2 regions of the Lactobacillus sp. WILCCON 0149 genome follow, and region 2 is predicted to be linked to the other one. Evidence: riboswitches for the same ligand, from Rfam matches in the RefSeq annotation. Region 2 holds a riboswitch; the other holds the start of a gene.
What was found. Region 2 has a riboswitch for FMN ahead of ACYVUV_RS06740 (ECF transporter S component). Riboswitches for the same ligand answer to the same signal wherever they lie in the genome.
Positions count from the first base shown of each region.

Region 1: another riboswitch for FMN. It lies ahead of ribD (bifunctional diaminohydroxyphosphoribosylaminopyrimidine deaminase/5-amino-6-(5-phosphoribosylamino)uracil reductase RibD); the one in region 2 lies ahead of ACYVUV_RS06740 (ECF transporter S component).

Region 1 is NZ_JBUBHO010000010.1:1,003-10,241, forward strand. Features, by position in the region: gene ribB (3,4-dihydroxy-2-butanone-4-phosphate synthase) at 1-204, shown strand, start outside; gene ribH (6,7-dimethyl-8-ribityllumazine synthase) at 217-681, shown strand; rRNA gene ACYVUV_RS11950 (16S ribosomal RNA) at 1,484-3,046, shown strand; rRNA gene ACYVUV_RS11955 (23S ribosomal RNA) at 3,264-6,170, shown strand; rRNA gene rrf (5S ribosomal RNA) at 6,240-6,356, shown strand; tRNA gene ACYVUV_RS11965 (tRNA-Asn) at 6,364-6,436, shown strand; tRNA gene ACYVUV_RS11970 (tRNA-Pro) at 6,440-6,513, shown strand; tRNA gene ACYVUV_RS11975 (tRNA-Gly) at 6,533-6,604, shown strand; tRNA gene ACYVUV_RS11980 (tRNA-Arg) at 6,640-6,713, shown strand; tRNA gene ACYVUV_RS11985 (tRNA-Val) at 6,716-6,788, shown strand; tRNA gene ACYVUV_RS11990 (tRNA-Asp) at 6,792-6,865, shown strand; gene ACYVUV_RS11995 (hypothetical protein) at 6,978-7,325, shown strand; FMN riboswitch at 7,394-7,512, shown strand; gene ribD (bifunctional diaminohydroxyphosphoribosylaminopyrimidine deaminase/5-amino-6-(5-phosphoribosylamino)uracil reductase RibD) at 7,631-8,686, shown strand; partial or broken gene ACYVUV_RS12005 (riboflavin synthase) at 8,679-9,239, shown strand, end outside.
Region 2 is NZ_JBUBHO010000001.1:1,461,882-1,481,703, reverse strand. Features, by position in the region: gene dnaE (DNA polymerase III subunit alpha) at 1-795, shown strand, start outside; gene pfkA (6-phosphofructokinase) at 1,004-1,963, shown strand; gene pyk (pyruvate kinase) at 2,003-3,772, shown strand; partial or broken gene ACYVUV_RS06795 (ATP-binding cassette domain-containing protein) at 4,116-4,470, opposite strand; gene ACYVUV_RS06790 (ABC transporter permease subunit) at 4,590-5,372, opposite strand; gene ACYVUV_RS06785 (aliphatic sulfonate ABC transporter substrate-binding protein) at 5,387-6,364, opposite strand; gene ACYVUV_RS06780 (AMP-binding protein) at 6,371-7,903, opposite strand; gene ACYVUV_RS06775 (acyltransferase) at 7,900-9,075, opposite strand; gene ACYVUV_RS06770 (CvfB family protein) at 9,267-10,145, shown strand; gene xerD (site-specific tyrosine recombinase XerD) at 10,138-11,034, shown strand; gene ACYVUV_RS06760 (reductase) at 11,045-11,398, shown strand; gene ACYVUV_RS06755 (segregation and condensation protein A) at 11,388-12,122, shown strand; gene scpB (SMC-Scp complex subunit ScpB) at 12,112-12,714, shown strand; gene ACYVUV_RS06745 (pseudouridine synthase) at 12,714-13,433, shown strand; FMN riboswitch at 13,461-13,576, shown strand; gene ACYVUV_RS06740 (ECF transporter S component) at 13,657-14,361, shown strand; gene ACYVUV_RS06735 (LysM peptidoglycan-binding domain-containing protein) at 14,471-14,866, shown strand; gene cmk ((d)CMP kinase) at 14,919-15,596, shown strand; gene rpsA (30S ribosomal protein S1) at 15,685-16,890, shown strand; gene der (ribosome biogenesis GTPase Der) at 16,967-18,274, shown strand; gene ACYVUV_RS06715 (HU family DNA-binding protein) at 18,478-18,753, shown strand; gene ACYVUV_RS06710 (tetratricopeptide repeat protein) at 18,870-19,822, shown strand, end outside.

The DNA.
Region 1 (9,239 bases), on a different contig from region 2:
GACGTGGCCGCCAGAATGATCAAGGATTTGGGGATCAAGCGGGTTAAGCTTTTGACGAACAATCCAGACAAGATCAAGCAATTGGAAGAGGCCGGGGTGGAAATTACAGACCGCCTGCCCCTGGAAGTGGCGGCGACGGATGAGGACCGCAGATATCTGGAAACCAAGCGGGACCGCTTCAAGCACATGTTAGTCAGTTTATAGTGAGGGAAAAAGATGGCAGTAATTCAAGGCGATTTTATGCAGGTACACGGCAAGGTAGCGATCGTGGTGTCCCGCTTCAACGAGCTGGTAACCAAGAGCCTGGCGACCGGCGCGGCAGAGACTTTGCTTAAGTTTGGGATCAAGAAAGAAGATATTGACACTTACTGGGTGCCGGGGGCTTTTGAAATTGGCTTCACGGCAAAAAAGCTGGTCGATTCCGGCAAGTATGACGGGATCATGACTTTGGGGGCGGTGATCAAGGGCGAAACCGACCACTACGCGATGATCATCAACAACGTAACCAGCGCGGTCATGGAGTTGAACCTGGCTGGCAAGGTGCCGGTAACTTTTGGCATGCTGACGACGGAGAATATCGACCAGGCCTTGCAAAGATCAGGCCTAAAGGTTGGCAACGAGGGGAGCGCGACTGCCCAGAGCCTGCTGGAAATGATGAGCCTGCAGGAAAAAATCGGCTAAACCCCAAAACTTGCAAGCGCTTAACTTTTGTGCTATTATCCTAAGTAGAGAAAGTACTTTCGAATATCGTAACGAACCTTAAAGAAAGGGCGTATGCGAATGACAGAAAAGATGGTTGATGAATGAGCCTCCTGAAAGGGCGTATTTGTCAGTTTGCTGTCAGCAAGCTCAAGGCTAAGGCAGCAGCCGCATTTTAGCGGGAAAGCCTTCCGCGCAAGGGTGTTCTGTTTGTACACGGCGGCTGGGCCGATCAAGAATGACGGCTTGCCAGGCAGTTTGTAATAAAATTGAATATTATTGGCATAAGGGGCTTCGCGTTAGTGTTGAGACGCGGGGCCCTTTTCCTGTTTTAGAAGAAAAATAAAAAGTTTTGACTTTTTTCCCCAGGAAAAAAGGCGGTAATCCGAACTATGTTTTCTAAGAAAGATAATTTTTCCTCGAAAGCAAAAACAAAAGCACAACCAGATTCAATTGCTTTTATTACAACTCTGCCGGCTGTACCTACTATAACCCGGATGAAAAGGTTGATTTGACCTTTCAAAAATAACGAGTATACTAATATTTGTTGCCGCGGCGAAGAAGGAATTCGCCGGAGACACGAAAAAGAAAATATCGAAAGCTTGTTGACAAGAATCAAACAAGCGAGTAAGATATAAAACGTTGCGTCACTTGACGCAAGTTGGTACTTTGAAAACTGAACAAAGTTTCGCAGTGTGCGGGTCAAACATTGTTTGATCCAAACAAATAAGCGAAGTCAATTCGCAAGCAAATAATCTGGAGCAGATTAAAAAGGCTCAATTTTCAAATTGAGAGTTTGATCCTGGCTCAGGACGAACGCTGGCGGCGTGCCTAATACATGCAAGTCGAGCGAGCTGAATTCAAAGATTCCTTCGGGATGAATTGTTGGACGCTAGCGGCGGATGGGTGAGTAACACGTGGGCAATCTGCCCTAAAGACTGGGATACCACTTGGAAACAGGTGCTAATACCGGATAACAACATGAATCGCATGATTCAAGTTTGAAAGGCGGCGCAAGCTGTCACTTTAGGATGAGCCCGCGGCGCATTAGCTAGTTGGTGGGGTAAAGGCCTACCAAGGCAATGATGCGTAGCCGAGTTGAGAGACTGATCGGCCACATTGGGACTGAGACACGGCCCAAACTCCTACGGGAGGCAGCAGTAGGGAATCTTCCACAATGGACGCAAGTCTGATGGAGCAACGCCGCGTGAGTGAAGAAGGTTTTCGGATCGTAAAGCTCTGTTGTTGGTGAAGAAGGATAGAGGCAGTAACTGGTCTTTATTTGACGGTAATCAACCAGAAAGTCACGGCTAACTACGTGCCAGCAGCCGCGGTAATACGTAGGTGGCAAGCGTTGTCCGGATTTATTGGGCGTAAAGCGAGCGCAGGCGGAATGATAAGTCTGATGTGAAAGCCCACGGCTCAACCGTGGAACTGCATCGGAAACTGTCATTCTTGAGTGCAGAAGAGGAGAGTGGAACTCCATGTGTAGCGGTGGAATGCGTAGATATATGGAAGAACACCAGTGGCGAAGGCGGCTCTCTGGTCTGCAACTGACGCTGAGGCTCGAAAGCATGGGTAGCGAACAGGATTAGATACCCTGGTAGTCCATGCCGTAAACGATGAGCGCTAGGTGTTGGGGACTTTCCGGTTCTCAGTGCCGCAGCAAACGCATTAAGCGCTCCGCCTGGGGAGTACGACCGCAAGGTTGAAACTCAAAGGAATTGACGGGGGCCCGCACAAGCGGTGGAGCATGTGGTTTAATTCGAAGCAACGCGAAGAACCTTACCAGGTCTTGACATCCTGCGCTACACCTAGAGATAGGTGGTTCTCTTCGGAGACGCAGAGACAGGTGGTGCATGGCTGTCGTCAGCTCGTGTCGTGAGATGTTGGGTTAAGTCCCGCAACGAGCGCAACCCTTGTCTTTAGTTGCCATCATTAAGTTGGGCACTCTAAAGAGACTGCCGGTGACAAACCGGAGGAAGGTGGGGATGACGTCAAGTCATCATGCCCCTTATGACCTGGGCTACACACGTGCTACAATGGGCAGTACAACGAGAAGCGAACCTGTGAAGGCAAGCGGATCTCTTAAAGCTGTTCTCAGTTCGGACTGCAGGCTGCAACTCGCCTGCACGAAGCTGGAATCGCTAGTAATCGCGGATCAGCACGCCGCGGTGAATACGTTCCCGGGCCTTGTACACACCGCCCGTCACACCATGGAAGTCTGCAATGCCCAAAGTCGGTGGGATAACCTTTTAGGAGTCAGCCGCCTAAGGCAGGGCAGATGACTGGGGTGAAGTCGTAACAAGGTAGCCGTAGGAGAACCTGCGGCTGGATCACCTCCTTTCTAAGGAAAGACACACAATCAGAGAGTGGGAACACTAATAGACGATTGTGAGTTACGGAAGCACACTGCAAAGAAACTTTGTTCAGTTTTGAGAGTATCAACTCTCACTTGTACGTTGAAAACTGAATATCTTAATTCCAAGAAAAAACCGAGAATCATTGAGATCAATGAAAACATTGCAAAGCGACCGAGAGAGTTCGAAAGAACTGACTTGCAAGGTCAAGTGAAGAAGGGCGCACGGTGAATGCCTTGGCACTGGAAGCCGATGAAGGACGCGACTAACCGCGAAAGTCTTCGGGGAGCCGTAAGTAGGCTTTGATCCGGAGGTCTCCGAATGGGGGAACCCAGCATGTGCAGACATGCTATTCTTGTGTGAATACATAGCACAAGAAAGGAACACGCAGTGAACTGAAACATCTAAGTAGCTGCAGGAAGAGAAAGAAATATCGATTTCCCAAGTAGCGGCGAGCGAACAGGAAAGAGCCCAAACCGGCAGATTTATCTGCCGGGGTTGTAGGACTGAGACGTGGCACTTCAGAGGATAGCAGAAGCGTTTGGGAAGACGCGCCAGAGAGGGTGAGAGCCCCGTAAGCGAAATCCAAAGAAGGCCTATCAGTATCCTGAGTAGGGCGGGACACGTGAAATCCCGTTTGAATCCGCGAGGACCATCTCGCAAGGCTAAATACTAACCAGTGACCGATAGTGAACCAGTACCGTGAGGGAAAGGTGAAAAGAACCCCGGGAGGGGAGTGAAAGAGAACCTGAAACCGTGTGCCTACAAGTAGTCAAAGCCCGTTAACGGGTAATGGCGTGCCTTTTGTAGAATGAACCGGCGAGTTGCGTTAGTCAGCAAGGTTAAGTCAGAAAAGACGGAGCCGCAGCGAAAGCGAGTCTGAAGAGGGCGAGCAGTTGGCTGACGCAGACCCGAAACCAAGTGACCTACCCATGACCAGGTTGAAGGCGCGGTAAAACGCGCTGGAGGACCGAACCCACGTAAGTTGAAAATTGCGGGGATGAGTTGTGGGTAGCGGTGAAATTCCAAACGAACTTGGAGATAGCTGGTTCTCTCCGAAATAGCTTTAGGGCTAGCCTCGCAAAGAGGATGCTGGAGGTAGAGCTCTGTTTGGACTAGGGGCCCGTCAAGGGTTACTGAATTCAGATAAACTGCGAATTCCAGACATTTATGTGCGGGAGTCAGACTGCGAGTGATAAGATCCGTAGTCGAAAGGGAAACAGCCCAGATCACCAGTTAAGGTCCCAAAATTCATGCTAAGTGGAAAAGGATGTGGAGTTGCGCAGACAACTAGGACGTTGGCTCAGAAGCAGCCATCATTCAAAGAGTGCGTAATAGCTCACTAGTCGAGTGACGCCGCGCCGAAAATTTACCGGGGCTAAGCATGATACCGAAACTGTGGATGTGCATTATGCACGTGGTAGGAGAGCGTTCTAGCGGCGGTGAAGCATGACCGAGAGGACATGTGGAGCTTCTAGAAGTGAGAATGCCGGTATGAGTAACGAAAGACAGGTGAGAATCCTGTCCGCCGCAAGACTAAGGTTTCCTGGGGCAGGCTCGTCCGCCCAGGGTAAGTCGGGACCTAAGGCGAGGCCGAGAGGCGTAGTCGATGGACAACAGGTTGAGATTCCTGTACTGCACCGAATCGTTATGAGCGATGGAGGGACGCAGGAGGCTAGCAGCGCGTGGTGCTGGATACCACGTTCAAGCGTCAAGTCTGAGAGCGAGTCAAATGCTTGCTTTCATAAGGACAAGGCGTGATGAGGAGCGAAGTTAAAGTAGCGAAGGCTGCGACGTCACACTGCCGAGAAAAGCTTCTAGCCAGAGACGGTGCACCCGTACCGCAAACCGACACAGGTAGTCGAGGAGAGTATCCTCAGGTGAGCGAGAGAACTCTCGTTAAGGAACTCGGCAAAATGGCCCCGTAACTTCGGGAGAAGGGGCGCTGGTCGCAAGATCAGCCGCAGTGAAAAGGCCCAAGCAACTGTTTATCAAAAACACAGGCATCTGCAAAATCGTAAGATGAAGTATAGGTGCTGACACCTGCCCGGTGCTGGAAGGTTAAGAGGAGAGCTTAGCGCAAGCGAAGGTTTGAATTGAAGCCCCAGTAAACGGCGGCCGTAACTATAACGGTCCTAAGGTAGCGAAATTCCTTGTCGGGTAAGTTCCGACCTGCACGAAAGGTGTAATGATTTGGGCACTGTCTCAACGAGAGACTCGGTGAAATTATAATACCCGTGAAGATGCGGGTTACCCGCGACAGGACGGAAAGACCCCATGGAGCTTTACTGCAGTTTAATATTGGGTATCTGTCAAGCATGTACAGGATAGGTAGGAGCCGGAGAAGATAGGACGCCAGTCTTATCTGAGGCGCTGTTGGGATACTACCCTTGCTTGACGGATGCTCTAACTCAGGTCTGTGATCCAGGCCGAGGACAGTGTTTGACGGGCAGTTTGACTGGGGCGGTCGCCTCCTAAAGTGTAACGGAGGCGCCCAAAGGTTCCCTCAGAATGGTTGGAAATCATTCGCAGAGTGTAAAGGTAAAAGGGAGCTTGACTGCGAGAGAGACAACTCGAGCAGGTACGAAAGTAGGGCTTAGTGATCTGGTGGTACCGCATGGAAGGGCCATCACTCAACGGATAAAAGCTACCCTGGGGATAACAGGCTTATCTCCCCCAAGAGTTCACATCGACGGGGAGGTTTGGCACCTCGATGTCGGCTCGTCGCATCCTGGGGCTGAAGTCGGTCCCAAGGGTTGGGCTGTTCGCCCATTAAAGCGGCACGCGAGCTGGGTTCAGAACGTCGTGAGACAGTTCGGTCCCTATCCGTCGTGGGCGCAGGAAATTTGAGAGGAGCTGTCCTTAGTACGAGAGGACCGGGATGGACGCACCGCTGGTGTACCAGTTGTCTTGCCAAAGGCATCGCTGGGTAGCTATGTGCGGACGGGATAAGCGCTGAAAGCATCTAAGTGCGAAGCCCCCCTCAAGATGAGATTTCCCATTTCTTCAAGAAAGTAAGACACCTCAGAGACGATGAGGTAGATAGGCCGGGAGTGGAAGAAGCGTGAGCTTTGGAGCGGACCGGTACTAATCAGTCGAGGACTTGACCAAAAGAGCGAAGCAATGAAGGTTTTGACTTGGAAGAGATATTCAGTTTTGAGCGTGCAAGCTCAAAGAGAGTGCGGTGGCAATGGCAAGAAGGATACACCTGTTCCCATGCCGAACACAGCAGTTAAGCTTCTTAACGCCGAAAGTAGTTGGTGGGAAACTGCCTGCGAGGATAGGAAGCTGCCGCGCTCAACATTCCGCCTTAGCTCAGTTGGTAGAGCGCTTGACTGTTAATCAGGATGTCGTCAGTTCGAGTCTGACAGGCGGAGTACCGGGAAGTGGCTCAGTTTGGTAGAGCACCTGGTTTGGGACCAGGGGGTCGCAGGTTCAAATCCTGTCTTCCCGATCTCGCATTAAGCGAACATGCGGAAGTAGTTCAGTGGTAGAACATCACCTTGCCATGGTGGGGGTCGCGGGTTCGAATCCCGTCTTCCGCTTAACGCAGCAGCGTTAGCAAACAGAATATTCCAGCGCACCCATAGCGCAACTGGATAGAGTGTCTGACTACGAATCAGAAGGTTGTAGGTTCAAGTCCTACTGGGTGCATCGGAGGATTAGCTCAGCTGGGAGAGCATCTGCCTTACAAGCAGAGGGTCACAGGTTCGAGCCCTGTATCCTCCATATGGTCCATTGGAGCAGTGGTCTATCTCGCCTCCCTGTCACGGAGGAGATCGCGGGTTCAAATCCCGCATGGACCGTAATTAAAGCAGCGACTTAGGTCGTTGCTTTTTTCGTTTCTATTGCTTTTTAACAGATGCTGGGTTAAATTTAGTCTAAAACGTAAGCTTTCTATTTTGGGTGTATTTTAAAATGAACGATGATCTCAGCATGATTTACGATATTTTGAATGAAATAGCGCTGTACTTAAAAGATGATACCGATAATCCAGTATCTATGTCGTTGGTTTTGCACAATTACGGCATACATGATGGAGCTGCTAAAGGAAAAGCAATTCTTGCTACGGCTAAAGTTCTTAATTCTGCTGAAAATACTGCAGATTTGACGCTAATGGACTTCCAAAGAGCATTTAACGCGGAAGTCTCTGATAAATTCAGTACTGAGCCAGGTGAAGGACAGGATGTCCTATATATATTAAAGTGGTTGAGTCTTCATCAAATGCCTGATTTGTATCCAATAGTGATGAATCTGGCTGATTAGATAAAAAATATCGTTTTCTGCTTGACAGTGCTTACACATGAAGGTAAGATAAAAAATGTGAATTGAATAATGTTCTTCGGGGCAGGGTGAAATTCCCGACCGGCGGTAAAGTCCGCGACCCGCTATATGCGGCTGAATCCCAATTGAGGGTACCGATAGTTAAAGTCTAGATGGGAGACAGAACGATACAATTTTTGCCATGTCGTATCGCTTATTTGGCGATGCTACTATTTAATTTTGATATCGATCATTAGGCCTCGAGGATTTCCTCGGGGCTTTTTTCGTGCAATGAAAGGAGTGATTGGATGGCATCAGATGAAGATTACATGCGTCTGGCGATTGCCGTGGCCCGCAAGGCTGGCAATGCCACCTGGCGCAACCCAAGAGTCGGCAGCTGCCTGGTCAAGGACGGCAAAGTCCTGGCGACTGGCTTCCACCACCGTTACGGCGGCTTCCATGCTGAACGTGATACCATCTCCAAATTGACTCCGGAACAATTATCCAATTCCACTATTTACGTGACTTTAGAGCCTTGCTGCCACTATGGCAAGCAGCCGCCCTGCACCCAGCTGATTATTGATAGCGGGATCAAACGGGTGGTGGTCGGGGAGACCGATCCCCACTCTCTTGTTACGGGCAAGGGTATCGCTGCTTTAAAGCAGGCAGGTCTTGAAGTAAGCACTGGTCTTTTAGCAAAAGAAGCAAGTCAGCTGAATGACCACTACAACTACTTTTACCAAACAGGTCTGCCTTACGTGACTTTGAAGCAGGCCGTGACCCTGGACCACATGCTGGCTAAAAAGGGTGAGCGGACCGCGATTACTGGGGCTGAGGCCTGGACCCGGGTTCACCAGGAACGGGCTGGTTACCAGGCTGTCTTGATTGGGTCAGAAACGGCGATCATCGACGATCCTCTGCTTTTGACCAGCGAGGACCTGGTTCACCCGCCAGTCAGAGTTGTGCTGGACCGGCGGGGCCGGCTGCTTGATCACTTGGATTTGCGTTTATTTTCTGATAAACGAGCTGAGACCTGGATTTTGACGGAAAATCCGGCTTTCTTGGAGCAGGCTTTTCCAGAGCATGTCAGAATTTTTGCCCTGCCGGATGGAAAAATCTCGACCAGCATCAAAATTCTGGCTGACCAAGGTGTGCAGAGCATTTACGCTGAAGGCGGCGCTCAGCTGCAAGAGAGTCTGCTGGCTGCGGGCCTGGTCAATGACGTGATCAGCTATGTCGCTCCCCGCTTTTTGGGCCAGGGGACTGAAGCAGCTGTTCCGGCTGAAGCTCTGGACTTAAAGGATGTCCAAACTGAGCAAGTCGGCAACGATGTAAGAATCTACGGGAGGATCAAGGATGTTTAGTGGTTTGGTAAGCGGCAAGGCCCGGATTCAGCGCCTGGAGCAGGAAGGCAAGACGATCGTTTTAACGGTCAAGACGGTCCCGGAAAAGCTGGCTGGGGTAAAAATTGGCGACTCAATCGCCGTCAACGGCTGCTGCCTGACGGTGGAGGCTTTTTCAAAAGACAGCTTTACGGTAACCATGATGCCGCAGACTTTTGACAAGACGACTTTCAAAAATCTGCAGGCGGGCGACCAAGTGAACATGGAGCGCAGCGTCCCGGTAGGTGGCCGCTTTGAAGGGCATATCGTAAGCGGGCACGTTGATGAAACGGTTGCTGTAACAGGAATTCGGCAAAACGAGAATGCCTTAGAACTCCGCTTTTTCCTGCCGGACCGCTTGAAAAAGCAGATCGTCCCGCAAGGGTCAGTCGCGATTAACGGGACCAGCCTGACGGTGATGAACACTGGCGATGACTGGTTCTCAGTTGGCTTGATCCCCCACACTCAAGATGAAACAAATTTGGCCAGCCTACAAGTCGGAAGCCAGGTCAACCTGGAAACTGACGTGCTGGGC
Region 2 (19,822 bases):
AAAGAAGAAAACGTGCCGATGCCTACGGCAGCTGAAAAGGCGGCCATGGAAGAGCGGGCCATGGGCTTTGCGATAACGGCAACGCCTTTGGAAATTGCCGGCAAGGCCTTGGCCAAGCGCTACGGGGCCAAGACCTTTGCTGCTTTTGCCTTAAACGAGACCGGGCAGGTCCTTGCCCAATTCGTCAAGAAAAACGACTGGCGGGTCAAGCGGGGGGCGCGGGCTGGCGAACTAGGCAGCAACGCTGTTTTTAGCGACGGGCAGACCAGTGAAAAGGTGACGATTTTTACCAGCCAGTACCGCCGCTTTGCCCAAATGCTGAAAGAAGACGCGGTCTATCTTTTGCAGATTGACAAAAAAGAAGACCAGGAGGATGGCCGGGGCTACCAGCTGATCTTGCGGGACCTCCGCCTTCTGGACTTAAAACAGATCGAGCAAGTCGAAGAAGTCAAGCCGGTCACGGTCAAGCCAAAAGAACTGGCCCTTGAGCGCTATTTTGACCAGCACTATCAGACCAAGCGCCTGGGCGACTTCCGGGTCAAAGAAAGGGGCACGGCCCTGGGCAAGCTGTTAGCTGTCCGCTACCAAGAAGACAAGCGGGGGCGGAAGATGGCGACTTTGATCTTGGCCGATTCTTCCGGCCGCTACAGGTGCTGGCTTTTTGCCGGGGAACTGGCAAATTTAAACTTGAATTTGCAGGTGGGTGACTATTACCTGCTCAAGTTAGAAGCTTTAGGCCAAAGAGAGAGCCTGGACTTTAAAATTTATGGCCTCAAGCAGGTCAATTTGCGCTGAAAATGACTTGACCAATTTGCTTTTTTGAAAAAAATCTGTCCTAGTGAAAAAAATAATAAACGCCAGGCTGGGATTTGTAAGCCCTAACAGGTCGAAATGAGAAATAAATCGAATTTAAACCAGATTTTACAAGACTTTATGCGGGAAAAATGTTATGATTTATGTGATGTGAGATATTACACAATTTAAATCATGATGAGGTGAATTCATGAAACGGATTGGTATTTTGACTAGTGGTGGCGACGCCCCTGGCATGAATGCAGCCGTAAGAGCCGTAACCAGAGTCGCGATCGCGAACGGTTTGGAAGTTTTCGGCATCAGATACGGTTTTGCAGGTTTGGTTGCGGGCGACATTTTCCCATTGGAAAGTGAAGACGTAGCCCACTTGATCAATGTTTCCGGTACCTTCCTCTACTCTGCGCGTTATCCTGAATTCGCAGAAGAAGAAGGGCAACTGGCTGGTATTGCTCAATTGAAGAAGCATGGCATCGATGCTGTCGTCGTTATCGGTGGGGATGGTTCCTACCACGGCGCCCTGCAATTGACTCGCCACGGCTTCAACTCAATTGGTCTGCCAGGCACGATCGACAACGACATCCCTTACACGGATGCCACGATCGGCTATGACACGGCCTGCATGACGGCAATGGACGCGATCGACAAGATCCGTGACACTGCTTCCAGTCACCACCGGGTCTTCATTGTTAACGTAATGGGCCGCAACTGCGGTGACATCGCCATGCGCGTCGGCGTAGCCTGCGGTGCGGACGCGATCGTCATTCCTGAAAGACCATATGATGTCGAAGAAATCGCCAACCGCTTGAAGCAAGCTCAGGAAAGCGGCAAGGACCACGGTTTGGTAGTCGTTGCCGAAGGCGTGATGACTGCTGACCAATTCATGGCTGAACTGAAGAAGTATGGTGACTTCGACGTTCGGGCCAACGTTTTGGGCCACATGCAGCGGGGCGGCACGCCAACTGTTTCTGACCGGGTGCTGGCTTCCAAGCTGGGCAGCGAAGCCGTTCACCTTCTTTTGGAAGGCAAGGGCGGCCTGGCTGTCGGTATTGAAAACGGCAAGGTTACTTCACACGACATCCTTGATTTATTTGATGAGTCTCACAAGGGTGACTATGACTTGTTAAAGCTCAACGCAGATTTATCAAGATAGTTGTTTTTATAGTTTTTGATTTAGGGAGATTTTTTCAAGATGAAAAAAACGAAGATTGTTAGTACTTTAGGACCAGCTTCAAACGATATTGAAACTATTACCAAGTTAGCCGAAGCAGGCGCAAACGTATTCCGTTTCAACTTCTCACACGGTGACCACGAAGAACACTTGGCAAGAATGAACATGGTTCGTGAAGTTGAAAAGAAGACTGGCAAGCTTTTGGGCATCGCTTTGGACACCAAGGGTGCCGAAATCAGAACCACTGACCAAGAAGGCGGCAAGTTCACTATCAACACTGGTGACGAAATCCGTATCTCAATGGACGCAAGCAAGGCCGGCAACAAGGACATGATCCACGTTACTTACCCAGGCCTGTTTGACGACACTCACGTTGGCGGCACTGTATTGATCGACGACGGTGCTGTTGGCTTGACTATCAAGGCCAAGGACGAAGAAAAGCGCGAATTGGTTTGTGAAGCTCAAAACACTGGTGTCATCGGCTCAAAGAAGGGTGTTAACGCTCCAGGTGTTGAAATCCGCCTCCCAGGGATTACTGAAAAGGACACTGACGACATCCGCTTTGGTTTGAAGCACGGTATTAACTTCATCTTTGCTTCATTTGTACGTAAGGCTCAAGACGTTCTTGACATCCGCGCACTTTGCGAAGAAGCTAACGCACCATACGTTAAGATCTTCCCAAAGATTGAATCACAAGAAGGTATCGACAACATCGACGAAATCTTGCAAGTTTCAGATGGTTTGATGGTTGCCCGTGGTGACATGGGTGTTGAAATCCCATTCATCAACGTGCCATTCGTACAAAAGACTTTGATCAAGAAGTGCAACGCTTTGGGCAAGCCAGTTATCACTGCTACTCAAATGCTGGACTCAATGCAAGAAAACCCACGTCCAACCCGTGCCGAAGTAACTGACGTTGCCAACGCCGTTCTTGACGGTACTGACGCAACCATGCTGTCAGGTGAATCAGCAAACGGTTTGTACCCAGTACAAGCAGTTCAAGCTATGCACGACATCGACGTTCGGACTGAAAAGCAAATGGACACCCGGAACACTCTGGCTCTGCAACGCTTTGAAGAATACAAGGGTTCAAACGTTACTGAAGCTATCGGTGAATCAGTTGTCCGGACTGCTCAAGAACTGGGCGTTAAGACTATCATCACTGCTACTAGCTCCGGCTACTCAGCTCGTATGATCTCCAAGTACCGTCCAGACGCAACCATCGTTGCCTTGACCTTCGACGAAAAGATCCAACACTCATTGGGTATCGTATGGGGCGTTGAACCAGTTTTGGCAAAGCAACCTTCAAACACTGACGAAATGTTCGAAGAAGCTGCCCGCGTAGCCAAGGAACACGGCTTTGTTAAGGATGGCGACCTGGTAATCATCGTTGCCGGCGTACCATTCGGCCAATCAGGTACTACTAACTTGATGAAGCTGCAAATCATCGGTAACCAACTTGCTCAAGGTTTGGGCGTAGGCACTGGCTCAGTTATCGGCAAGGCTGTTGTTGCTAACAGCGCTGAAGAAGCCAACGCTAAGGTTCACGAAGGTGACATCCTGGTAGCTAAGACTACTGACAAGGACTACATGCCAGCTATCAAGAAGGCCAGCGGTATGATCGTTGAAGCTTCTGGCTTGACCAGCCACGCAGCTGTTGTCGGCGTATCACTTGGCATTCCAGTTGTTGTCGGCGCTGCTGACGCAACTTCAAAGATCGCTGACGGCTCAACTTTGACTGTTGACGCTCGTCGCGGCGCAATTTACCAAGGTGAAGTTTCAAACCTGTAATCTAGGATTGCAAGTCTGACAACCACAGAAGAAAAGAGCTCAATCAAACGATTGAGCTCTTTTTCTTTGCTTGATTATTTCTTTTAAGCCGCCGCGTCGTCTTCACCCAAGATGATCTTTAAGGTGTCGTGAACGATCTTGTCCTTGGCCAGCTGGGCCTGGTCATCGTCTTGGTCGCGGAAGTCGTTGATCATTTCCGCGGCGATGCCTTGGTTTTTGATGACCCAGATTTTGTTGGCCATGATGGTGGCTTCCCGGACGTCGTGGGTAACAAGTACCGTGGTGATGCCTTCTTCCTTGCAGACCTGCAGGATAAGTTCTTGCATCTTGCTTCTGGTCAAGGCATCAAGGGCACCGAGTGGTTCATCCAAAAGCAGGAGCTGGGGAGAGGACAGGAGGGCTCTGGCCAAGGCTGCCCTTTGTCTCTGCCCCCCGGACAGGGTAGCCGGGTAGGCGTCAGCGTATTCTTCCAGCCCCACCCGGGCTAAAAGGCGCTTTGCCTTGTCCGGGTCATTGCCGGTCATGAGCAGGTTGCCCAGAACCGTCTTCCAGGGCAGCAGGCGGTCATCTTGGAACATGACCCGGGCTTGCTGGTTAAGGCCGGACAACTTTTGCCTATTCATGGTAATTTCCCCGCCTGTCGGCTCTTCCAGGCCAGCGATCAGGCGCAGGAGGGTGGACTTGCCGCCCCCACTCATCCCGACCAGGGCGATAAATTCGCCTTTAGAGATGCCTAAGTTGACGTTTTTCAAAATTTCCTTGCCGCCATATGACTGTTGCAGGTTGCTGATTTCGAGAAAAGGCATTTTTTAACCTCCTATTGGGCTGACCGGCTGTTTTGCCAGTCAAGCAAGATGACTTCAAAGTTGTGGGCGATAAAGTTGGACAGTTCCCCCAGCAAGGCATATAAGACGATGCAGAGGTAGATGGTGGTCACGTCCATGTATTGCTGGGCATTGGTTGACATGTAGCCGATGCCGGAGTCAGCTGAGACCGTTTCGGCTACGATCAAGGCTACCCACATGGTCCCTAGGGCGTAGCGGACCCCGATCAAGATGGTTGGCAAAGCACCAGGGAAAATGATGTCTTTGAACATCTGCCACTTGGAAAGCTGGTAGGCCTGGCCCATTTCCAAAAGGTCCGGGTCAATTGAGCTGATGCCATGGTAGGTATTGATGTACATTGGGAAGAGGCAAGCCAAGGAAATCAAGGTGATTTTTGACCCTTCATCGATTCCCATGATCAAGATAATGAGGGGAATAAGAGCCATATTAGGGATGGTTCTGAGCATTTGGATGCTGGTGTCAAAAGTCTGCCGGAAGACTTTTGAAGTTCCGGAACAAATTCCTAAGATAAAACCGGCTCCGCCCCCGATCAAAAAGCCCATGCTTGCCCGGTAGAGGCTGATACTGATGTTCTTTTGCAAGGTTCCGCTTTGCCAGTCCTTGACCGCGGTTGCCAGGACGGCAGATGGGGCCGGGAGAAATTCTGACTGGATCCATTTCAGCTGCACGCTGATCTGCCAGAAGCAGATGATGATGACGGGCAAGGCCCAGGGGAGCAGGTCCTTTTTCCAGTTAAAAGCTGCTTTCTTTTGCATGTTTGGCCTCTTTCTTACTTAATGCTGATGACGTACTTGCTGATCTTCGGGTCGGTCTTGATGACGCCGGCCTTGTAGAAGGTGTCAGCCATGGACTGGGATTCCTTGATAGCCGTTTGGGTGACGGCGCCGAAGTCGTATGATCGGCGGGAGATCATCTTTTTAACGACGGATTCCTTAAGCCCCAGGGCCTTGACCAGGATCTTGGTCAGCTTGGCTTGGTGTTTGTTGGCCCAAGTCATGTCTTGGCTGAGGTACTTGATCAAAAGCTGACTGACTGCCTGGTTCTTCTTGGCAAACTTTTGCGTTGACATGATGTAGCTGCGGTTGTTGTAAGAAACGTCTTCCCCGGTGTAAAGAAGGGTTGACCCGCTGGCTTCCAGCTGGGAGGTAGTTGGGTCCCAGGCCACGATGGCGCTGACCTTGCCCTTGGAGTAGGCAATAGAAGCTGCGCTGGTTTCCAGGTTGACCAACTGAACATCGCTGGTCTTTAAGCCGTACTTGGACAAAAGGGCCCGGATAAAGTATTCAGAAGCCGTGGACTTGGTGTAGGCAATCTTTTTGCCCTTTAAGTCAGCAATCGTCTTGATGCCGGATGACTTTTTGACCAAAAGGCCGGTCCCCTTGGCCTTGGTCCCGCCAGTGGCGATGTAGGCCAGTTTGCTGCCAGCCGCCAGAGCCGTAACCGGCGGAGTGTCCCCGCAGCGGGCGTAGTCGATTGAGCCTGAGGCCAGGGCCTGGACTTCTTCAGCCCCGGAGGAGAATTCCTTGAAGACCACATTGTAGCCTTGCTTCTTCATCTTTTTCTTTAAAGCCCCGCGGGCTTTGGAAATGGCGATTTCGTCACCGGACAGGTAGCCGATCTTGATCGTGGTCAATTTCGCGCTGGAAGATTTGTTGAGCCCGACTTGGGAATAAATGACCACGCTGGCCCAGAGGGCCAGCAAGACGGCGAGGAAAATTTTTCTGGCTAAGTGCTTGTGCTTTTTCATAAAAAACTAGGCTCCTTTTCTTTCTAGCTCTGCCAGTTCCGCGGCAAGTTCCGGCCGCTTGATCTTCCCGGTTGGGTTAAGCGGGAACTGGTCAACGAAAAAGATTTTGCTTGGGCGGCGGTAGGCGGCCAGGTTCTTTTGGCAGTAGCGGGAAATTTCTTCCCGGGCTTCTTCACTTGAAACGCCGGCCTTTGAATCTAAAACGATGGCGGCAGTGACCGCTTCACCGTAAAGCTCATCTGGAGTTGGAACAACGGCGACGGCTTTGACGAAAGTCAGTTCAGAGATGACGTTTTCGACGATGATTGGGCTGACTTTTTCGCCGCCCCGGTTGATCAAGTGCTTGATTCGCCCGTCCAGCCAAAGGTAGCCGTCTTGGTCAAAGTAGCCCAGGTCCCCGGTATGGAACCAGCCATTTTGGAAGTCCTTTTGGCTGCCGGACAGGTAATGAGTAATGACGTGGTCGCCTTTGATGCAGATCTCGCCTTTAATTCCTTTTTCCTTGCTATATTCGTGGTATTTGCCATCGGCAAAAATTGCCATGTCAGTGTGATAAGGCTTGCCCGATGACCCGATCTTGATGGCATCAAGCGGGTTCAAAGTGCACTGCGAGCATGATTCGGTCATCCCGTAGCCTTCTAGGATCGGCACATGGTAAGTTTCAATGAACTGCTTGTGCCGGGAAACAGGCAGCATGGCGCTGGCGCAGCGGATAAAGCGGAGGCGGTTTTGCGGATGCTCTTTATAGGCGGCCAAGGCTTTTTCGTTCTTGAGCAGAATCATGACAATGGTTGGCACGACTGAGGACCAGGAGGCGTCAGCTTCTTCAACCCAGTTCCAGAAGCGGCTGGCCGAGAATTTCGGCGCGATGGCGATTCGTCCTCCAGCCAAAAGGCTGCTGGTTGTCAGAATCATCTGGGCGTTCATATGAAACATGGGCATGACGACCAAAACCGTGTCGTCCGCGGTTAAGCGGTGGCTGTCCTTGTCATATTGGGCAGCGTTTCTCATCATGGCATGGGTCAAGCCGACCTGCTTAGGCTTGCCGGTGGTGCCGGAAGTGTTTAAGATCAAGCCAAGGGAGTCTTCGCTCGGCAGGCAAGACCGGCCGGCTGGCAGGTCTGTTTTATAAAAGAAGGCAAGATCCGGCTTGGTCTTTAAATTCAAGATCTGTTTTGCAAAAGCTGGCAAGTTGATTTCTGCCGCCAGCTCAGCGTCAAGCAAGAGGGCCGGGTAGTCCAGGTCGCTTAAAAGGCGGAGGATTTCCGGGGCCGGAGTTGAAGCTGAGACGGGGTGGGGGGTGATCCCCATCCGCCACATGGCCTGGTTGATGGGAATATAGACTGGGCTGTTGGCCAGGCAGAGCAGGACCCGGTCGCCAGCGGCCAAGTTCACAGTCTTAAAAGCTTCTTTTAACAAGGCCACGTCATCTTCGATGTCCTGGCCGGTAAACCATAAGTGCCGGCTGAGGTCCATTAGGATTTCCCTGTTTTGGTTCTGGGCGATTTTTTCTTGCAAGTCATCAGTTAAGCGTGTCATGAGATTTCTCCCTTCTTAAAAAGTGCCAGCAGCTTGCGGCCGTTTGGCCGGCCGATCAAGCGGCCGAATGGCGGAGTCAGGTATAAAAAGTCGGCGATCAGCCAGGAGATGGCCAGGCAGACCGCGTAGCCAAGTGGGAATAAGGCTAGCAAGACCCACTGGTTCAGCTGAACCAGGCTCAACAGCCAGGCCAGGAAGGTGATTGAAATTGAGTGGACCAGGTAAACGCCAAAGGAAATGGCGCTAGACCGGTCAACCCAGCTGACAAAGGCCGGTTTGGTCTGTTGCCACTGGTCTCTTTTCTCTGCATAGAGCAGGCAGAGGGTGAAGATGGTGGCGATCATGCAGACCGCGTAGATCATTAAGTATGGCTGGTGAATCAAGTTGGCTGAGTGCTGGCTGAGCTGCAGAACCTGGACGTTGAACTGGTAAAGGACCAGGGTTCCGGCCGCGGCAAGCGCGGTTGTTATGAAGACCAGCTTCTTTTTCCGCAAAAGCCACTTGGTTAAAGCTTCGTAGTTGATCCAGGCCCAGCCGCCTAAAATGAAGTAGAACTGGTAGAACAGAATGTTGTTGCCGTAGTACTTGAAGAGGTAGGGCCAGGAATCATGATTAACCTGCGGGTAGTAGTACTTGGCCCAGATGACCAGGCAAAGCTGGAGTGCCGCGCTGAGCGCCAGGAGCAGGTTGAGCTGCTTTTTAAATAATGCAAAAAGCTTGAGCACCAGCGGGAAGATCAAGTAGAGCTGGAACATCAAGAAGATGTAGTAAAAGTAGAACTGGTTGCCTTTGCTGATAGCTTCCAGCCAGCCGGTCAGCCACTTGTTCCAGCTGAAAGAGCCGCTGGTCAGCAAGAGGAAGGCTAAAAAGAGGCCGTTCCAGAAGAGGTAGGGAATACCGCTGCCGATATAGCGTTTTTTCCAAAAAGTCGGCCAGTTCTGCTTTTCCGGCTTGCCCCAGTAGCCTAAAAAGAGAACTAGGCCGGTGATGAACATAAAGCCAAAGCGAGGAAAGTGCAAAATCAAGTGAGTTGATACTAAAAAGCGGCCGGCAGGGGTCGCCCTGTTGCCTAGTGCCTCTGCAAAAGTGCTGGCCACGTGGTTGAGCACGACGCCAAACATAAAGAAGCAGCGCATCAGGTCAACTTCGTAAAGGTGTTTTTTCTTAGACATGTAAGCCTCCTTATTTATTGCTTACCTAGATTAATTAAAGAACTTGGCCAAAACTTGCTTTAAAATAGAAAAAACTATGCGTGAATTGAAAAAAATCAGCGACTGGGCAGAAAAACTATTGCTATTTGCTTTATTTTCTTTCTTTGTTCCCGTATACTAGCATTAGAATTATGTAAAGTTGGAGGCAGAACATGCTTGGAGAAATCCGGACCGGTAAAATTACTGACAGCAACGCTGAAGCCTATTTCGTGCAGATTGACGGCTTAACGTTCAAATTGAAGAAAGAAGAAATCACCCAGGAAGAGCCGCCCAAAATTGGCGGCGAAATCACGGGCTTTATTTATGATAATCAAAAACATGAACGGGAAATGACCCAGTTCTTGCCCTTTGCTCAGGCTGACCAATACGGCTGGGCTACGGTTACCAGGGTTCAGCGGGGCCTGGGGGTCTTTTTGGACATCGGCTTGCCTGATAAGGATATAGTTATGTCACTGGACGACCTGCCGCTTGACCCGGCCCGCTGGCCGCAAAAAGACGACCGCCTTTTGGTAAGGCTGGAAACTGATGACAAGGACCGGATCTGGGCCAAGGCAGCTGACGAAAATGTCTTTGACCAGATCGCCGTCCGCTTCCCAAATAACCTGGTCAACAAGAACCTGCTTGCCCGGGTTTACTCCAGCAAGTCCCTGGGCTGCTTTGTCTTGACCAATGACTACTATTTGGGCTTCATCCACGAATCCCAAATGCAGCAGCCGCTGCGGCTTGGCGAAGAGGTCAAGGCCCGGGTGATCGGGGTCAGCCAGTACGGCCGCTTAAACATGAGCGTTTTGCCCCGGGCTTTTGAAGAAATTGACGATGACGCGGCCATGATCATGATGTCTTTGCGCCGTAAAGCTGATAAGACCCTGCCCTTTAGTGACAAGAGTGATGCCCAGGCAATTAAGGATTACTTTGGCATCTCTAAGTCAGCCTTCAAGCGGGCCTTAGGCAACTTGATCAAGCGGGGGCTGGTCAGCCAGGACAAGGAAGCCGGCACGATCAAGTTGGTCAAGGATGAGGCGGATGAATAAGCTCGCTGAACAGATTGACGATTACCTGCGCTACAGCCAGATTGAACGGGGACTCAGCCCGAATACGATCGCGGCCTACCAGCAGGATTTACAGGAATTTTTAGCTTACGTCAGAGAAGAGCAGATGACAGACTGGCCGCTGGAAGCCGTGGAAATTGATGCTTTTTTGGCTAAAGAGCGGGACTTGGGCAAGGCCAACAGCTCTATCAGCAGGCTGGTGTCGACCTTGCGCCGCTTTTACCAGTGGCTGGTCCGCCAGCAGCTGATTGCCCTAGACCCCATGAGCCAGATCGATGCTCCCAAGCGGGAGAAGCGGATGCCCCTGGCTTTGACTGAGGCAGAAGTAAACCGGCTTTTAGAGCAGCCAGATGTAACAACGGATTTGGGCCTGCGGGACCGGGCACTTTTGGAACTGCTTTACGCGACGGGGATGCGGGTCAGCGAAGCAGTTAACTTAAAACTGGCCGACGTCCATGCCGACTTGCAATTGATCAAGGTTTTGGGCAAAGGAAGCAAGGAACGCTTGATTCCGGTAAGTGACCTGGCTTTGGACTGGATCAAGCGCTACCTGCCCGTCAGAGACCAGCAGCTGCTAAAAGCCGGCAAGAGCAGTGACTGCCTGTTTTTAAACAGCCGGGGCGGGCAATTGACCCGGCAGGCCGTCTGGCAGAAAATCAAGAAGTACTGCCAGCAGGCGGGGATAGCTAAAGACGTGACCCCGCACACCCTCCGCCACAGCTTCGCGACCCATTTGCTGGAACATGGGGCGGATTTGCGGGTAGTCCAGGAAATCCTGGGCCATACCGACATTTCAACGACCCAGATCTATACCAATCTGACCCAGAAGCATATCCTGGACGTTTACCAAAAGACCCATCCCCGGATTTAGAGGTGATTATATGCTAGTACCATATAAAAAAGATTATGAAAAAGTTGCCATGGGCCTCTTGTCCTATCTGCCAGATTTCAAGAACCTGCAGAATTTGAAGGAAGAAATGCAGCTGTATGCTGAAGATCCGGCCCACCAGCTCTACCTTTACCGGGACGAGGACCAGAATATCGTCGGCCTGGCTGGCTGCGAGGCCGGGGCCGGCTGCCTGGTCTTGCGCTATTTATCACTGGCGCCGGGCTTCCGCGATGATGAACATTTTTCAAAAATCATGCGGGAACTGGCCCAGGAAGCTGGCAAGCAGAAAGTTATGACGGTCCCGGAATATACCTATTTAATGAAGTACTTGAACAATGATGAATGAAGGCATGACCATTGAGCTGCCGAATTTTGAAGGCCCCCTGGACCTTTTGCTCCACCTGATTCGGTCGCAGGAATTAGACATCTATGACATCCCGATTGCCCGGATTACCCAGCAGTACCTGGACTATCTGCAGCAGATGCAGAAGCTGAACCTGCAGCTGGCAGGGGAATATTTCGTAATGGCGGCAACCTTGCTTAGGATCAAGTCCCAGTATCTGTTGCCGAAAAACGACTTCGTTGAAACAGAAGAAGAATTTACTGACCCCCGGGAGGAACTGGTTGAGCAATTGGTTCAGTATTCCGTCTTCAAAAAGATTTCAGCCTACTTTAAGGTCAGAAATGATGAAGTGCCGGTCCTGGCCGCCAAAGAGCCCAGCGTGGCTGAAGGAGCCAAGGTTCAGCCTTTGCCATTAGGGCAAATCAGCCAGCAGGATTTGACAGCCAGCTTTATTTTGGCCATGCGCCGTTTTAAGAAAAGAAATGACCATGCCCAGGTTACCTTGACCGGCCGGCCAATCCAGGAAATGATTGCCTGGCTGAAGGAAGTTTTAGCGAAAAATGGCCGGGCCAGCTTTTTTGCCTTGACTGACCAGGTGGAAAACCTGGCGGACTTGGTTGGCCTCTTTTTGGCCATTTTGGAACTGGCCAAGGACCAGTACTTGAAAGTTAGGCAAAAGCGCCGCTTCGGCGACTTGGAAATAGAAAGAAGCAAGCATGACGAGTAAAATAGCCCAGCTGGAAGCCCTCCTTTATGTGGCTGGCGACAGCGGGATCAAGAAAGAGCAGCTGCGGGACTTGCTGCAGGTAGCAGACCCGGAAATAGAGCGCCTGGCTAAAAGACTGCAGGAAAAATTAGTCAGCGATCCCGACAGCGGCCTGCAGCTTTTGGAAATCAACGACGAATACAAGCTGACGACCAGCGGGGAGGTCAGCGACCTGGTGGAAGCATATTTCAACAAGGACCTGACCAAGAACATCAGCCAGTCAGCCTTGGAAATTCTGGCGATCGTAGCCTACCGGCAGCCAATTACCAGAATTGAGATCGACGAAATCCGGGGGGTTAATTCCTCTGGTGCCCTGCAAACCCTTGTCTGGCGAGGGCTGGTCAAAGCCCAGGGAGTCAAGGACGCCCCGGGCCACCCCAAGCTGTACGTGACGACCGATTACTTCCTCCAGTACTTTGGCTACAAGTCCCTGGCGGATCTGCCGGTAATTGAGAATTTTGAAGACAGCAGCTTTGATGCCGACGGCCAGGTAGACCTGTTTGCCGAGAACGGCACGGCTGATGAAGCATTGCAAAAGATGGAGGATTTATAATGGCGCAAGAACGTTTGCAAAAAGTGATCGCCCAGGCGGGGATCGCTTCCAGAAGAGAAGCAGAAAGAATGATCCTGGCCGGCCGGGTCAGGGTCGACGGGCAAGTAGTGACCAAGCTGGGAACCAAGGTCAGCTCAATTGAACAAGTAGTTGTTGACAACCAGCCGATCGAAAGGGAAAGCCACCACACTTATCTTTTTTATAAGCCGCGCGGCGTGATTTCCGCGGTGAAGGACGACAAGGGCCGCAAGACCGTGGCTGACTACTTTAGCGACCTGCCATACCGGCTCTACCCAGTTGGCCGCTTGGACTATGACACTTCAGGCCTGCTTTTGATGACCAACGACGGGGAACTGGCCAACCTGCTCATGCACCCGAGAAACGAAGTCGACAAGGTCTACGTGGCTAAGATCAAGGGCATTTTGCAGCCAGATGAAATCAGGGCCTTGAAGAAGGGGGTCCAGATTGGCCGCTACAAGACCAAGCCGGCCCAGGTCAAGGTTTTGAAGACCAATCCCCGGGCCCAGACCCAGATCGTCCAGCTGACGATCCACGAAGGCCACTACCACCAGGTCAAGGAAATGTTTAAAGCTGTTAACCACCTGGTTGACAAATTGTCCAGAGAGCGGTATGCTTTTCTTGACTTGCAAGGCCTTACATCCGGACAGTACCGGGAATTAAACCACAAAGAGGTTGACAGGCTCAAGCAGGTGGATTAGAATATAGTTGTAAAGTTAAATAATACAAGTTGTCTTCGGGGCAGGGTGAAAATCCCGACCGGCGGTGCAAGTCCGCGAGCCATGCAAATGGTTGAATGCTGTAAAGCTACCGATAGTTATAGTCTAGATGGAAGAAGGCAGACGCTGGAATAATAAGCATGCTTACTAAGAAAGGTCTGTTGCTCTTCAAGGCAACGGACTTTTTTAATGGAGGTATGTTAATATGGAAGCTGCTAACAAACGGACAGCTAAATCAGTCAGCAACTGGCTCGCTTATGCCATGATCGGGGCTATTGCCTTCGTGGTGATGAAGTTTGAATTCCCGGTTATGCCAGGCGTCAGCTTTTTGAAGATGGACTTCTCCGACGTCATCGTGGTCATCACTACCTTTATCTTCGGCATTGGCGGCGGGGTGGCCGTGGCCGCGATCAAGTGCCTTTTGTCCTTGATCTTTGCCGGTTTTGCCCTGCCGTCATTGGTCGGTGAACTGGCTGCCTTTTTGGCCTCAATGGCCTTTGCCCTGCCATTTTACTTCCTGGCTGGATCAGTCAAGGAAGAGGACAGAAAGAGCCTGAAGGGTTACCTGCTGCCAGCCTTGGGCCTGCTTTTAGGAGTCTTGTCTTTGACGGTGGTCATGGCTTTGACCAACCAGTTCCTGCTTACTCCGGTTTACGCCTACACTTCAGTGCCGCAGGCAGCGGGGATGCACATGAACTACGCTCAGCTGCTTACTTTTACTGAACAGACTTACCTGGGCAAGATGCTGCACATTCCAAGCATGTCCAGCTACATTATGGGCATCATCGTTCCATTCAACTTGATCAAGGGGGCCATCAACTCAGTTGTGGTCTACATCCTTTTTGAATCAGTCTTAAAGACCATCAAGCCATTCGTGATCAAGCACTTCAGCGTTTCCAGCAAGTACTAATTTGAAAATACAAGTGAATCTTTTGATGAGGCTTTCCTTAGGGAAAGTCTTTTCTTTTCGATTAGGCAGGTGATTTATGGTAGAATGAAAGCTTAAAGGGGGAAGCTAGATGGATCAAAATGCCCAAAAGCCCTTGTCACGTCTGGCCCGCCAGCAAGCGGTCAGAGAAGAGCGCAAGAACAAGCAGGCGCCGTGGTGGACGGCCCTCTTGATCGTGGTTATGATAGCCCTGGCGGTTTTGCCGCTAGTTACCAGTCAAAGCAGCGATTATGCCGTCCCGCAAACTAGGAAAGAGCAGACCAAGCCCAAGCGGGCTGCCAAACAGTCCAGCAAGAAGAAGGCTACTCCAGAGGTCAAGACTTACGTGGTCAAGTCTGGCGACAGTTGGGCCGCGATCGCCCAGAAGTACGGCATAAGCGCTGAAGAGCTGGCTGAGCAGAATGGTCTTGATACCAGCTCAACCCTGGCGGTTGGTCAGAAACTGAAGATCAAGCAAGCCAAATAGCTGAATTTATTGGAAAGGATTGAAGCGATGTGAGTCGCTTCATTTTGATGTTATGCAAGTAGCAATTGATGGACCTGCTTCAGCAGGTAAGAGCACGGTGGCCAAGATCGTGGCCAATAAGCTGTCATTCGTTTATATTGACACGGGTGCGATGTACCGGGCATGTACTTTTATTGCCCGCAAGCACGGCCTGGATTACGGGGATGAGGCCGGGATCTTAAAGGCGATCGACGAAGATGGCATTGTTTTAGAGCCAGGTGAAAAGGGCCAGAAGGTTCTGGTAGCCGGTGAAGACGTGTCTTTGGAAATCCGGACTCCGGAAATCACGGCCAATGTCTCCCAGGTATCAGCCCTGCCAGGGGTCAGAAGCAAGATGGTTGACCTGCAAAGAAAACTCGCTGGGTCAACCAATGTGATCATGGATGGCCGCGATATCGGGACCACGGTCTTACCTAAGGCTGAAGTCAAAATCTTCTTAGTTGCCAGTGCCCGGTCCAGAGCGGAAAGACGGCTTTTGGACTGGCAGCAGAAGGGGATTGAGGCCAAGCAGACGGTTGAAGAAATCGAAGCTGACATTGCCAAGCGGGACTACCTTGACTCCCACCGTGAAGTTTCACCTTTGAAGAAGGCAGCGGATGCAATCGAAATCGATTCAACTAATTTAACGATTGACCAGGTTGTTGACGCTATCTTGGCCGAAATTGCTAAAAAAACAAATACCAGCAAGTAAAGTCAAAAAAAGTCTGGTAAAATAGTAGCAAATTCATCTATTTTTCGGTAAAATAGAGAACGAATAAACAGGGAGGCATTTTGTATTTATGTCAGAAAACAATCAATTTTTAGATGCTCTTGCTCAAATGCAAGAAGTTAAGGTGGGCGACATCGTTGACGTTAACGTTTTGAGCGTTGAAGATGGCCAAATTAACGTTGGTGTTCAAGGCGCCGGCGTTGAAGGTGTAATCACTCGCCGTGATTTCACCAACGACCGTAGTGTCAACTTGCGTGACGAAGTTAAGCCAGGTGATACCTTCAAGGCTTACGTAGTTCGTCGTGCAGGCGGTGACAAGGAAAACGGTGAATTTTTCTTCTCAGTAACCCGCGTTAAGGAACGCGAAGCTTACGACAAGCTGCAAAAGGACTTCGAAGAAGGCAAGACTATCGAAGGTAAGGTTACTTCATCAGTTCGCGGTGGTTTGCTCGTTGATGTCGGCACCCGCGGCTTCTTGCCAGCAAGCTTGATCTCAAACCGTTTCGTTTCAGACCTTAAGCCATACATCGGCAAGACCATCAAGGTTAAGATTACTGAAATCGACCCGGCTAAGAACCGTCTGATCCTTTCCCACAAGGAATTGATCGAAGAAGAACGCGAACAAGCCTTTGAAAACGTTGCTTCACAACTGGTTGTCGGCGACGTAGTTGAAGGCCGGGTATCACGTTTGACCAACTTTGGTGCATTCGTTGATATCGGCGGCGTTGACGGTTTGGTACACATCTCCGAAATTTCATACAAGCACGTTGACAAGCCAAGCGACGTCTTGAAGGTTGGCCAAGATGTTAAGGTTAAGGTTATTGGCATCGACAATGACCGTCACCGTATCTCCCTGTCAATCAAGCAAACTGAACCATCTCCATTCGAACAAGCAACTTCAAGCTTGAACGAAGGCGATGTAATCGAAGGCGAAGTTAAGTCTTTGACCAACTTCGGTGCCTTTGTTGAAGTTGCTGACGGCATCCAAGGCTTGGTACACGTTTCAGAAATTTCCAACAAGCACGTTGACAAGCCAAGCGATGTCCTGACTGTAGGTCAAAAGGTCAAGGTTAAGGTTCTTAACATTGACCCAAGTGAAAGAAGAATCTCCCTGTCAATTAAGCAAGCTGATCCAGAGAACGCTTCTTCATCAAACGACAGACCTCGCGCACGTCGTTCATCAAACAACGACGCAGTTGCTCGCAAGTACATGAACAACGACGACAACGGCTTCTCACTTGGTGACATGATCGGTGACCAACTTAAGAACCGTTAATCAGCACTAAAAAGACCGACCGCTGGTCGGTCTTTTTGTTTGACAAGAATCAATAGAAAGCAAAAGAGGTGAAAAGATGCCATTACCAATTGTTGCCATCGTAGGGCAACCAAACGTAGGCAAGTCAACCCTGTTCAACCGGATCATCAATGAGCGGGTGGCGATCGTGGAAGACCGGCCAGGCGTGACCCGGGACCGGAACTATGCCCGGGCCAGCTGGATGGGCCACCAGTTCAGCATTATCGATACCGGAGGCATTACCTGGGAAGACAGCACGATTGACGAAGAAATCCGGGCCCAGGCAGAAATTGCCATTGAAGAGGCTGACGTTATCGTCATGCTGGCTGACGCCAGCCAGGGCGTGACCAGCCTGGATGAGCGGATTGCCCACCTGCTCTACCGGGCCGACAAGCCAGTTCTTTTGGCTGTCAACAAGGCCGACAACCCTGAGCAGCGGACTGATATCTATGACTTCTACAGTCTGGGCTTAGGTGACCCGATTCCTGTTTCCGGAGCGCACGGCACCGGGATCGGTGACCTTTTGGACGAAGTAGTCAAGAACTTCCCAGCTGATGCCGAAAAGACAGAAGAAGGGGTTATCTCCTTCAGCGTGATCGGCCGGCCAAACGTGGGCAAGTCATCCATCGTCAACCGCCTCTTGGGCGAGGAACGGGTGATTGTGGCCAACGAAGAAGGGACTACCCGTGACGCCATCGACACGCCGTTCGTCAAGGACGGGACCAAGTTCCGGGTCGTTGACACGGCCGGGATCAGACGGCGGGGCAAGGTCTACGAAAAGACTGAAAAGTACTCTGTCATGCGGGCCATGAGTGCTATGGAGCGTTCAGATGTGGCTATCCTGGTTTTGGACGCAAGCACCGGTATCAGAGAGCAGGACAAGCACGTGGCCGGCTACGCCCATGAAGCGGGCTTGGGGATGATTATCGCCGTTAACAAGTGGGACCTGCCAAAGAAGGACTCTTCATCCGGCAAGGACTTTGAAGCGGTGATTAGGGAAGAATTCTCTTACCTGGACTATGCCCCAATTGTCTTTGTCTCAGCCAAGACCGGCAAGAACATCGACCAATTGCCGAAGATGGTTAAGGAAGTCTACGAGAACAAGAACCAGCGGATCCAGTCCAGCGTCTTAAACGACCTGCTGCTGGAAGCCAGCCGTTTGGTGCCTGCCCCAATGGTCAAGGGCAAGCGGCTCCGGGTCTACTACATGACCCAGGTCAAGACCAATCCGCCGACCTTCGTCGTTTTCTGCAACGATCCGGAACTGATGCACTTCTCCTACCAGCGCTTCTTGATCAACCAGCTGCGGGAGAATTTCGACTTCACCGGGACTCCGATCAAGATCTTGCCGCGCAAGCGGAAGTAAGACCCGGCTTTTCTTTTTCAATTTGTGACATTCTCTTGAAAAAGTGCTAAGCCGCGGGCTAAAAGCCTTGTAGGGACAACGTTCTTGTGATATTTTAGAGAACAGGGAATTAATTGAATGCAGCAAGCGCTCAGTGTCCCTCATTTCTGCAAGAGAAATGAAGTGATTAGACGCGAGTCTAATTTATAGGAGGTGAATTCCACATGGCAAATAAGGCAGAATTAGTTTCAGAAGTAGCTGCTAAGACTAAGTTGACTAAGAAGGACGTTTCAGAAGCTGTTGACGCAGTTTTCGAAGCTATCCAAGAAGACTTGGCTAAGGGCGAAAAGGTGCAACTGATCGGCTTCGGCACTTTCGAAGTTCGTGACCGTGCAGCTCGCAAGGGCCGCAACCCACAAACCGGTGCTGAAATCGAAATTCCAGCAAGCAAGGTTCCTGCATTTAAGCCAGGTAAGGCTCTTAAGGACGCTGTTAAGTAATTGACGCGCTTTAAAATAAAGAAACGCCGGGTTTTCCTGGCGTTTTTTGTTTGGGCAAAAAAACTTTTTTAGCTGACTAGTTACGGTACAATAGTAAGCAGAAAGTGAGGACAAAGATGACATATTCTGAACAATTGTTGGACGCAATTCAAGGCCACCGCTTCAGCGAGAGCCGTGCCCTTCTAAAGCAGGCCCTGGAAAACGATGATCCGGAGATTCTGGCGTCTCTGGCGGAAAATTTGACTGACCTGGGCTTTACCGATCTGGCCAAGGAAGTCTACCGCAGCTTGATCGCGGAATTTCCAGATGAAGACCTCTTCAAGGTCTACCTGGCGGAAATCCTCCTCAATGACGGGGCGGAGGACGACGGTTTGACCCTGCTTTACAATGTGCCGGCTGATTCAGATGCCTATCTGGAAAGCCTCCTGGTCCAGGCTGACTACTACCAAAGTGAGGGCTTGATCGAAACGGCCCGGGCCAAGATGGAGCAGGCAAGAAAGCTGGCTCCGGATGAAGACGCCATTACTTTTGGCTTGGCGGAACTGGACTACATGAGCGACTTAAACGACCAGGCCCTGCCTCTTTACCAGGACTTGCGGCAAAGACAAACCATGTTTGGGGAAGTCAACCTCAACCAGCGGGTCTTCCAGACCCTGGCCAAATTGGGCCGGTATGAAGAAGCGGCAGCTTTTATCAATGACCATAAGGAAGACCTCCTGGATATCGACGCCAAGTACCAGGCTGGGGTGATCATGGAAGAAGCAGGCCAATTTGACAAGGCGGTTGCCTTCCTTGACGATGTCATCAAGCAAAGTCCTGACTACGTCAACGCTTATCCTTTCCTGGCCAAGGCCTACCAGGAAGAAGATAACCCGGAAGAAGCCCTCTTTGCCGCTCAGACGGGCCTGGGCTACAATGAGCTGGATGAAGAGCTTTACCAGATCGGGGCCCAGGCAGCCGCTAAATTAGGCAAGACAGAGGATGCTGAAGACCTCTTGAAGCGGGGGCTTTCGGTCAACCCGGATAATTCCAGCCTCCGGCTGCTCCTAAGCGACCTCTACCTGGCCCA